3 regions of the Streptomyces sp. NBC_01006 genome follow, and region 1 is predicted to be linked to each of the others. Evidence: riboswitches for the same ligand, from Rfam matches in the RefSeq annotation. Region 1 holds a riboswitch; each other region holds the start of a gene.
What was found. Region 1 has a riboswitch for cyclic di-AMP ahead of OG509_RS15595 (transglycosylase family protein). Riboswitches for the same ligand answer to the same signal wherever they lie in the genome.
Positions count from the first base shown of each region.

Region 2: linked by a shared signal. The riboswitch ahead of OG509_RS28080 (M23 family metallopeptidase) and the one ahead of OG509_RS15595 (transglycosylase family protein) in region 1 are both predicted to bind cyclic di-AMP.
Region 3: linked by a shared signal. The riboswitch ahead of OG509_RS30780 (peptidoglycan DD-metalloendopeptidase family protein) and the one ahead of OG509_RS15595 (transglycosylase family protein) in region 1 are both predicted to bind cyclic di-AMP.

Region 1 covers NZ_CP108700.1:3,452,347-3,455,610, forward strand. The annotation lists gene eno (phosphopyruvate hydratase) at 1-351, opposite strand, end outside; gene OG509_RS15595 (transglycosylase family protein) at 672-1,376, opposite strand; cyclic di-AMP (ydaO/yuaA leader) riboswitch at 1,379-1,549, opposite strand; gene OG509_RS15600 (transglycosylase family protein) at 1,832-2,869, opposite strand; gene OG509_RS15605 (cytochrome P450) at 2,972-3,264, opposite strand, start outside.
Region 2 covers NZ_CP108700.1:6,133,625-6,136,888, forward strand. The annotation lists gene OG509_RS28075 (M16 family metallopeptidase) at 1-1,267, shown strand, start outside; cyclic di-AMP (ydaO/yuaA leader) riboswitch at 1,452-1,611, shown strand; gene OG509_RS28080 (M23 family metallopeptidase) at 1,624-2,418, shown strand; gene OG509_RS28085 (GntR family transcriptional regulator) at 2,575-3,240, shown strand.
Region 3 covers NZ_CP108700.1:6,786,860-6,790,123, reverse strand. The annotation lists gene OG509_RS30785 (SGNH/GDSL hydrolase family protein) at 1-447, opposite strand, end outside; gene OG509_RS30780 (peptidoglycan DD-metalloendopeptidase family protein) at 614-1,612, opposite strand; cyclic di-AMP (ydaO/yuaA leader) riboswitch at 1,617-1,825, opposite strand; gene OG509_RS30775 (tyrosine-protein phosphatase) at 2,104-2,922, shown strand; gene OG509_RS30770 (aspartate aminotransferase family protein) at 2,950-3,264, opposite strand, start outside.

The DNA.
Region 1 (3,264 bases):
GGACACGCCGAGGATGGCGTTGGCGCCGAGCGAGCCCTTGTTGTCGGTGGCGTCCAGGTCGAACATGGCCTGGTCGATCAGGCGCTGCTCGGTGGCGTCGTAGCCGACGAGCTCCGGGCCGATCTGCTCGATGACCGCGAGGACGGCCTTCTCGACACCCTTGCCCATGTAGCGGTTGGGGTCACCGTCGCGGAGCTCAATGGCCTCGAAGGCACCGGTGGAGGCGCCGGACGGAACTGCAGCACGGCCGGTGCTGCCATCGTCGAGGCCCACCTCGACCTCGACCGTGGGGTTGCCTCGGGAGTCCAGGATTTCCCGGGCTACGACGACGTCGATGGACGGCACGAGCATCTCCTTCTGGGATGTGACGCTGGGTGTGCGGTGGCGTGTCGGGCCGTGGGACGGCCCCGCCGACTAGAGCCTAACCGCCTCCGGGCACTCGGTCGGCCGACCGCCCGCCTCCTGGGACGAAAAAGGGCCCGAATACCCGCCTTCCGGGACATAGGGCTCTCGCCTGACGGCACATCGGAGCGGACCGGGGCCGGTCACGGGCCGGTCCGGAGCCGGTCCGGGCCCGGGAAACGCCGCCGCCCGGCGCGTGAGGGGAAGACGCGCCGGGCGGTCGGGCTGCCGCGGCGCCGCACGGGCGGCCGCGGTTGTTACTGCAGGATTCAGCTGAGCTTCAGCTTCTGACCCGGGAAGATCAGGTCGGCGTCCGAGACGATGTCCTTGTTGAGCTCGAAGAGCTTCTCCCAGCCACCCTTGACGCCGTTGGCCTCGGCGATGGTGCCCAGGGTGTCGCCGGACTTGACCTCGTACGAGCCGTTGCCGGTCTTCGGGGCCGGGGCCTCGGAGCGCTCGGAGCGGGTGACCGGGGCGGGGGTCTCGCGCTTCGTCTCCTTCTTCGGCTCGGTCTTCTTCGGCTGGGTCTTCTTGGTCTCGGTCTTCGTCTCCGTCTTCTTCGGGGTGTCGGTCGTACCACCACCGGTGTAAGAGGAGTTGGAGAGGCCGACGCCGCAGGACGGCCACGCGCCCTTGCCCTGGCCCTTGAGGACCTTCTCGGCGATGGCTATCTGCTGCGACTTGGAGGCCTGGTTGGCCTGCGCGGCGTACGCCTTGCCGCCGTACGCGGCCCACGTGGAGGACGAGAACTGCAGGCCGCCGTAGTAGCCGTTGCCCGTGTTGATGGACCAGTTGCCACCGGACTCGCACTGCGCGACGCGGTCCCACTCGGAACCGGTGGCGGCGGAGGCCGAGCCGGCCGCCATCAGGGGGGCGGCGACGGCGACACCGGCGACGCCGGCGAGCGTGACGATGCGAGCGGTCCGCTCGATGGCGGTGGCGCGACGGTGCTTGCCCTTGCCGGAATTCAGCATGGAGTTCTCCTCACCGACGCCTGCGAGGTGAGCTGTCGGGTTCGGGCTGATGAGTGCCCGGCCGTGCGACTGGCGCACGACTTAACCCCTAGCCGGTTCCCCGGCCGTCTCTCAACGGCCGCTCCCGGCGCCTACCTTGGTTCCCCCGCTCCTGCCTTCGGCGCTTGACGCGACGAGTGTTTCCTCCGTCCGCCGGCAGGATTCGGCGATGCGGTCGAAGGAGCCCGCGGTGGCGGGCGACTCAGAAGGTAGACAGGTCTCTCCCCGATGTTCAACGAGGAACACCGGGGAGAAACGGCCCCTACTTGCGCCCCCCTCATGGGCGTTTGCGCAGGTGAGGACGGGGTTTGCGGAAGGCTCCAGGCGGGACACGCCAGTTGACCTGAAGAGACACATGTCTCACTTGCAGATAACGGACATTCAGCCTTTTACGGGTGTCCGAAGTGCCGCTATTTCTAACTTAGATCCAGATTCTGACCGGGCTTGATCAGGTTGGCGTCATTGCCGATGACCTGCTCGTTGGCCTGGTAGAGCGCGTTCCAGCCGCCCTTGACCCCCTTGGCAGACGCGATGGTCGCCAGGCTGTCGCCCGCCTGGACCGTGTACGAGGGCTCCGACGCCGCGTCAGACCTGACGGGCACCTCAAGAGCGGGCGTACCACGGTGCTTGCCGGTGCCGGAGGGGTCCGGGATGCCGGCCGGGTCGGTGGTGGCGCCCGGAAGGCCCGGGGCCGACGGGGCGGTAGGGGCGGTCGGGTCGGCCGGGTTGACCGGAGCCTTCGGGTCCGTCGGGCTGCCGGGCGTGGTCGGGCTCCCCGGGGCCGTCGGGTCGGCGGGCGCCGTCGGGGTGCCCGGGGTCGTCGGGTCGCCCGGGAGCACCGGGGCGCTCGGCGAGGTGGACGGCGCGTCCGGATCGGGCATGACGGGCAGTCCGCTGTTCGGCGCGAGCGGCGCCGGCGGAATCGTGAAGACCGGGTCCGGAGCCGGGGTCGGGGCACCGAAGTCCCGCGCCTTCGCGCCGGAGCCGCCGGCCGGGACCGAGTCGTCGGGGCGCGAGGCGCTCGGGGCGATCGGGCCGAGCGTGCCGGGCAGGCCCGGGTCCACGGCGGCCGCGGGGCCGTGCTGGGTCAGTCCGGCCGACTCCGAGCAGTGCCCGAAGGCCTGGGCGCCCTGGGTGCCCAGCACGCGCTCGGCGACGGCGATCTGCTGCGAGCGGCTCGCGAGGTCGGGGCGCGCGGCGAATTCGAGGCCGCCCGATGCGTTCCACTGTTCCTGCGTGAACGAAAGTCCGCCGTAGGACCCGCTGCCGGAGTTGGCGCTCCAGGAGCCGCCGCTCTCGCACTCGGCGACCTTGTCCCACGTGGAGGTGTCTGCTGCGCTCGCGCCGGTGGCGGCGAGCAGCGGCAGGGCCAACGCGGAACCGGTGACCCCGGCGGTGACGACTATCGCGGGTACCTGGCGGGGGCGTCTGTGGCGGCCGTTCCCGGAACGCATGAGCTGCACCTTTCGCATAACGGCTGGGTAACGGCAGAACCTAGCCTTCTTAGCACGTCAGTAACAACTCTTGACGGGGGCTGACTTACGGTCAGGGAGCGTTCAGGGGTTTCGGGGTGTGAACTTGACGGGAAGAGTTCGCAGGCCACGCATGATCAGACCCCCGCGCCAGCGAAGCTCGTTGGGCGGAACTGCGAGTTCCAGATCAGGTAGACGCGTCAGCAAAGTCGCAAGCGCCGTCTGTCCCTCAAGTCGTGCGAGCGGAGCACCCAGGCAGTAGTGGATGCCGTGCCCGTATCCGAGGTGCTGGTTGTCGGTGCGGGAGAGGTCGAGGGTGTCCGGATCGGCGAACCGCTCGGGGTCCCGGTCGGCCGCGGCGAGGACGACGAGCACCG
Region 2 (3,264 bases), 2.7 Mb from region 1:
CCACCGGCCCGGTCAGCAGGTCGTCGCCGTCGAGGTCAACCTCGCCGCCCCGCTGGACGCCGAGCCGCAGGGCCTGGACGGCGTGGCGACCATCATGGCCCGCGCGTTGTCCGAGGGCACCGACAAGCACTCCGCCGAGGAGTTCGCGGCCGAGCTGGAGCGCTGCGGCGCCACGCTCGACGCGCACGCCGACCACCCGGGCCTGCGGGTCTCCCTGGAGGTCCCGGCCTCCCGGCTGGCCAAGGCCCTGAGCCTGCTCGCCGAGGCGCTGCGCGCACCCGCCTTCGCCGACAGCGAGGTCGACCGGCTGGTGCGCAACCGGCTCGACGAGATCCCGCACGAGCTGGCCAACCCGCAGCGCCGGGCCGCCAAGGAGCTCTCCAGGCAGCTCTTCCCGCCGACCCTGCGGATGTCCCGGCCGCGCCAGGGCACCGAGGAGACGGTCGCCCGGATCGACTCCGCGGCCGTACGCGCCTTCTACGAGGCCCACGTACGCCCCGCCACCGCCACCGCGGTGGTCGTCGGCGACCTGACCGGGATCGACCTGGACGCCGTCCTGGGGGACACCCTGGGCACCTGGACCGGCAACTCCGCCGAGCCCCTCCCGGTCCCGCCGGTCACCGCCGACGACACCGGCCGCGTGGTCATCGTGGACCGGCCCGGCGCGGTCCAGACGCAGCTGCTCATCGGCCGGATCGGGCCGGACCGGCACGACCGGGTCTGGGCGGCGCAGGTGCTCGGCACGTACTGCCTGGGCGGCACCCTCACCTCGCGCCTGGACAAGGTGCTGCGCGAGGAGAAGGGCTACACGTACGGCGTGCGCGCCTTCGGCCAGGTGCTGCGCTCCACGGCCGACGGCAAGGGCGCCTCGATGCTCGCCATCAGCGGCTCCGTGGACACCCCCAACACCGGCCCGGCGCTCGAAGACCTCTGGAAGGTGCTCCGCACCCTGGCGGAGGGCGGCCTGACCGACGCCGAACGGGACGTGGCGGTGCAGAACTTGGTGGGCGTGGCCCCGCTGAAGTTCGAGACGGCCGCGGCCGTCGCCGGCACGCTCGCCGACCAGGTCGAGCAGGAGCTTCCGGACGACTACCAGGCGCAGTTGTACGCGCAGCTGGCCCAAACGGGCACGGTGGAGGCGACTTCGGCCGTCCTGGCCGCCTTCCCGGTGGACCGCCTGGTCACGGTCCTGGTGGGCGACGCCGCGCAGATCGAGGAGCCGGTGCGGGCGCTCGGGATCGGTGAGGTCACCGTCGTCACCAACTGACGGACATTCCAAGGGGCTCCGGCGGCTTGTCCGCCGGGGCCCCTTTTGTCTGTTTCGTGAAGAGGTTGCTCGTATGGGGTGTGGCGTATGCAACAAAAACGCGTGTCTGTTTGGCGATTGACTGATGATCCGCCTAGCGTCGGCCGTGCTGTCCGTCAGTTGTACGCGCCGCATCCGCGGCACCGGGCAGCGATCGCCGAGTCCCCGTCAGGCGCGAGCCTGGGGAGCCGGGGACCCACATGTGTCCCTGGGGTGAATCGGACCGCCTCGTCAGAGGGGGCCCGTAGGAGACCTTCCTGCTCCGAACCCGTCAGCTAACCCGGTAGGCGAGAAGGAAGGAAAGGATCAACCCCTTCATGGCGTTTGGCAGTCGTGCCGCCGGTAAGCACCGTGGTTCCAGTCGTCTGAGCCGCAAGACCGCCGGTTACGCCGGCATAGCCGCCCTCGCCACCACCGGTGTCGTCGGCTCCCTCGCAGGCCCGGCGTTCGCCGCGACGGACAAGGCCCCCTCCATGGAGGACACCGGCCTGAACGCCGTCGTGACGGCCGAGGACCTCCCGGGCCAGATCGAGGCCCAGGCCGACGCCCAGGAGCACGCGGCCGAGGCCGCGGCCCTCAAGGCGAAGGCGGAGGCCGACGCGAAGGCGCGCGCCGCCGAGGCCAAGCAGAAGGCCGAGGAGAAGGCGAAGGCCGAGCGCGACGCCGCCGAGCGCGCCGCCCGCGAGGAGGAGCGCAAGCGCCTCAACACCTTCGTCGCCCCCGTCGACGAGTCCTACATCAGCACCCAGTGGCACGCTGGCGGCGGCATGTGGTCCTCCGGCAGCCACACCGGCATCGACTTCCACGCGGCCTCCGGCACCACGGTGCACGCGGTCGGCATCGGCACCGTGGTCGAGGCCGGCTGGGGCGGCGCGTACGGCAACAACGTCGTCATCAAGCACGCCGACGGCACGTACACGCAGTACGGCCACATGTCCTCGCTGAGCGTCTCCGTCGGCGACCAGGTCACCGCCGGCCAGCAGATCGGCCTGTCGGGCTCCACCGGCAACTCCAGCGGCCCGCACCTGCACTTCGAGGCCCGTACCGGCGCCCAGTACGGCTCGGACATCGACCCGGTCGCGTACCTGCGCCAGCACGGCGTCAACGTCTGACCCGCAGCACTTCACCGAAGGCCCCGGCTCCCCGAGCCGGGGCCTTCGTGTTGGCCGTAAACATCTGCCATTCCCGCCCGCGCTCGGAATTTATCGCCCGGTGCAATAGAGTCCCCGTACGACAGTCGGCATTCGGTAATAGGCGGAGGTCCGGACTTGCGTATTCCTGCGCACGCGGTATGCACGGCAATCCGCGAAGACATCGTCTCCGGGGTCTTCGAGCCGGGCGCCCGGCTGACGGAGGAACAGCTGGCCCGCCGGTACGGGGTCTCCCGCGTCCCCGTCCGCGAGGCACTGCGGACCCTGGAGTCCGAGGGCTTCGTCACCACCCGGCGGCACGCGGGCGCCTGCGTCGCGGAGCCCACCGAGCAGGAGGCGGCCGATCTCCTGGAGCTGCGGCTGCTGCTGGAGCCGCTGGCGGCCGCGCGCGCAGCCCGGCGGCGTACCGAGGGCCACCTCAAGGTACTGCGCGGGCTGGTCAGGCTCGGCCAGGAGCGGGCCAGGCGGGGCCAGGGGGAGGACCTGCGGTCCCTGGGCGGCTGGTTCCACGAGACCCTCGCCCAGGCCTCCGGCAGCCCCGGGCTGATCGTGCTGCTCACGCAGATGCGGCACAAGGTCGCCTGGATGTACGCCGTGGAGGCGCCGGCCCGACCGGTGGACTCGTGGGCGGAGCACGGCGCGATCGTGGACGCGGTCGCCCGAGGGGACGCCGAGCGGGCCCGGGCGCTGACCGCGATCCACGCGGACCGCGCGGCCGGGGCGCACCGGCTGCGGGTGAGGACTTCGCAACATGCCGTAAACACGGCGAGCGGTCCGCATTAACAAAAGCCGCGTATTAAAGAGTGA
Region 3 (3,264 bases), 3.3 Mb from region 1:
GTGCGCGCTGTACGTCGCCACCTTGCCCCGGAGGTGCTTGAGGACCGGAACACCGCGGGTGTCGAAGCCCGTGGTGATCATGACCTGTCCGACGGCTCCGGTGAGGTCGGCGACCGCCGCCTCGAACCGCTCCGCCACGTCGTCCGGGTCGCTGCCGGGCCGGATGATGTCGTTGCCGCCCGCGCAGAAGCTCACCAGGTCGGGTGCGAGCTCCTTGGCCCGGGGGACCTGTTCGGCCACGATCTGGTCGAGGAGGCGCCCCCGCACGGCCAGGTTCGCGTACCTGAATTCGTTTTCCTCGCGCTGATCGGCCAGGAGTACGGCCAGCCGGTCCGCCCAGCCGAGAAAGGTCTCCCCGGGCCCCGGGTCCCCCACACCCTCGGTGAAGCTGTCCCCGATCGCCGCGTACGAGCCGATGGTCTTGAGTGTCGTCTTCGTCGCTGCCACGAGAACACATCCTTCACCCCGGCACGTGACCTACGCCACCGTAGGCAGGGGTTGACGGACCGTGATCTATACCACCCGGTCGGTACGGAATAACAGCGCGTGAGGCCGGGACCCCCCTCGGGTCCCGGCCTCACGTGTCCGGCTGCCTCTCCGACGGCGGAAGCCGTCAGATGCTCACACCCTTCGAGCGGAGGTAGGCCAGCGGGTCGATGTCCGAGCCGTAGGACGGCCCGGTGCGGATCTCGAAGTGCAGGTGCGGGCCGGTCGAGTTGCCGGTGGAGCCGGAGAGGCCGATGGTCTGGCCGCCGGTGACGCTCTGGCCGACCGAGACGGAGAGCTGGGACAGGTGGCCGTACTGGGAGTACTTGCCGTCCGCGTGCCGGATGACGACCTCGTTGCCGTACGCGCCGCCCCAGCCGGCGGAGACCACGGTGCCCGCGCCGACGGCGCGGACGGTGGTGCCGGAGCTCGCGATGAAGTCGACACCGGTGTGGTAACCGCTGGACCACATGGCGCCTGGGGTCTTGTACTGGGTGGAGATCCCGCCACCGCTGACGGGGGCGACGAAACCGGCGGCGCTGACCGTACCGGCGGCGGGCTTGGCGGCGGTGTTCTTCTTGGCGGGCGCGGCGGCGGGGGCCGGCGCGGCGTCCGCGGCGCCCTTGGCATCCGTGGAGCCCTTGGCGTCCGAGGCCGAGTCCGCACCCGAGTCCGAGGACTTCTTCGCCGGGGCCGGGGCCGCCTTCTCCGCGGGAGCCGGGGCCGCCTCGCCCTTCGCGTCGAGGGTCAGCTTCAGCCCGGGGTGGATCAGCGAGGGGTCGGCGCCGACGGCCTCGCGGTTGTCGGCGTACAGCCGCTGCCAGCCGCCCGAGAGGTGGCGGTCCTGGGCGATCTTGGAGAGGTAGTCACCCGGCACGACCGTGTAGACGGCCGAAGTGGCCGGCGAGCCCTGCTCGGCGGCGGCGGGCGCGGCCTGGAGCGCCGCCGGAAGCTGCGGTGCCTGCACGGGAGCCGCTGCGGGTGCGGCGGCCGGGGCGCCGGCCGCGTGGGCGCCGGCCGCGCCCAGCAGCGGCAGCGCGAGGGCCGCACCGCCGGTGCCCGCGACGGCGAAGCCGCGCGCCATGGAACGGGACTTGGGACGTCGGTGCTTACCCTTTGCAGGCATGGCGAATTCCTCTCCGTCGCCTGCGAGGTGAGCTGTCGGGTTCGGACTGGAGATGTCCGGCCGTACATGAACAGAACATGGACGGCTTCACCCCGAGCTGCTCCGATGCGAATGATCGGGAACAGCGGCCTACCTGGTTCCCCCGCTCCTGCCGCGCGCGTGAATAGTCGGGTGCGGTTTCCGGACGGCGGCAGGATTCGGCGGTCCATCCGGATCGATCGCGAAGGTAATCGAGTTGAGCCGCACCGAACAAGCCACGAATTTCCTGACGGATTCACAGAAGCCGGAATCCGCCGGAATTCCGGTCACCCTCCGTCAATTCCCCGGCGCCGACAACCGCCCCGGCCGGGCCATTCCGCTTCGACGATCAGGCACTCACGGTCACCGTATGATCTGGCTCACGGGGCCGCGCCCGATCTCGCCTCCGGTTATGGCAAGTTGGTCCCAAGCAGTGCAATTCGGACAGACCACGACGATGCGGAGGAGTTCCCGTGACCCAGCAGATACCCCGGCCCCCGCGGACGGAGCCCGTACCGGAGCCCGAGCTCGCGGAAGTGCGCAACTTCCGTGACGTGGGCGGCCTCCCGACCACCGACGGGCGGACGGTCAAGCCGGGAAAACTGTTCCGTAGCGGACATCTGGCACATGCCACCGAAACCGATGCAGAATTCCTCGCATCGCTCGGCCTGCACACCGTCTTCGACTTCCGCAACGCCGCCGACCACGCCCTGGAGGGGCCCGACGTCGAGCTCCCCGGAGTACGGAACGTCAACATCCCGCTGTCGGATCCGGCCGACGGCAAGGAGTTCTGGAAGATGGTCCGCGACGGCGGCGTCGAACAGCTCCGCGGACTCCTCGGCGGGGGGAAGGCCGCCGAGCGGATGGCCAACTCGTACCGCGCGATGATCGAGAACCGCACCGCCGAGCACAGCCGGGTCGTGCACGCCCTCGCCGAGGACAGCGTCCCTGCGCTCATGCACTGCGCGGCCGGCAAGGACCGGGCCGGCCTGTCGATCGCCGTCACCCTGCTCGCGCTGGGCGTCGAGCGCGAGGCGATCGTGGCGGACTACCTGGAGTCCAACGCCCCGCACCGCCGATACCGGGTGCGCCGCGGCAGCGAAGCGCCCGAGGCCCGCTCCCCCGAGGTGATGGAGCTGCTCGCGCCGCTCTTCGACGCCCGCGCCGAGTACCTGACGGGAGCCTTCGACACCATCGACCAGCACTGGGGCGGGGTCGACCGGTACCTCGCCGAGGGCCTGGGGCTCACGCCCGAGACCCTCGGCCGGCTGCGGGACCGGCTGCTCGACTGAGCCGCCCCCGCGAAGAGGAGCAGGCCGTCAGCCGCCGCCGACGGCCTGCTTCACCAGCGTCCTGCCGAAGTCCCACATCAGGGCGCCCCCGCCGTGCGCCTCGTCCATGACCTCGCGGAAGGCCCCGACGAACCGGTCCACGTCCCCCTCGTCCACGATCAGCGGCGGGATGAGCTTGATGACCTCCAGATGGTCGCCCGACACCTGTGTCAGGATCCGGTGCTTCTGCAGCAGCGGCACCACGACCATCTGCGCGAAGAGCCCCTTGCGGGCCGCCTGGAGCATGGCCCACCGGCTGCGCAGCCCGAGCGAGGACGGCCGCCCGAACTCGATCCCGATCAT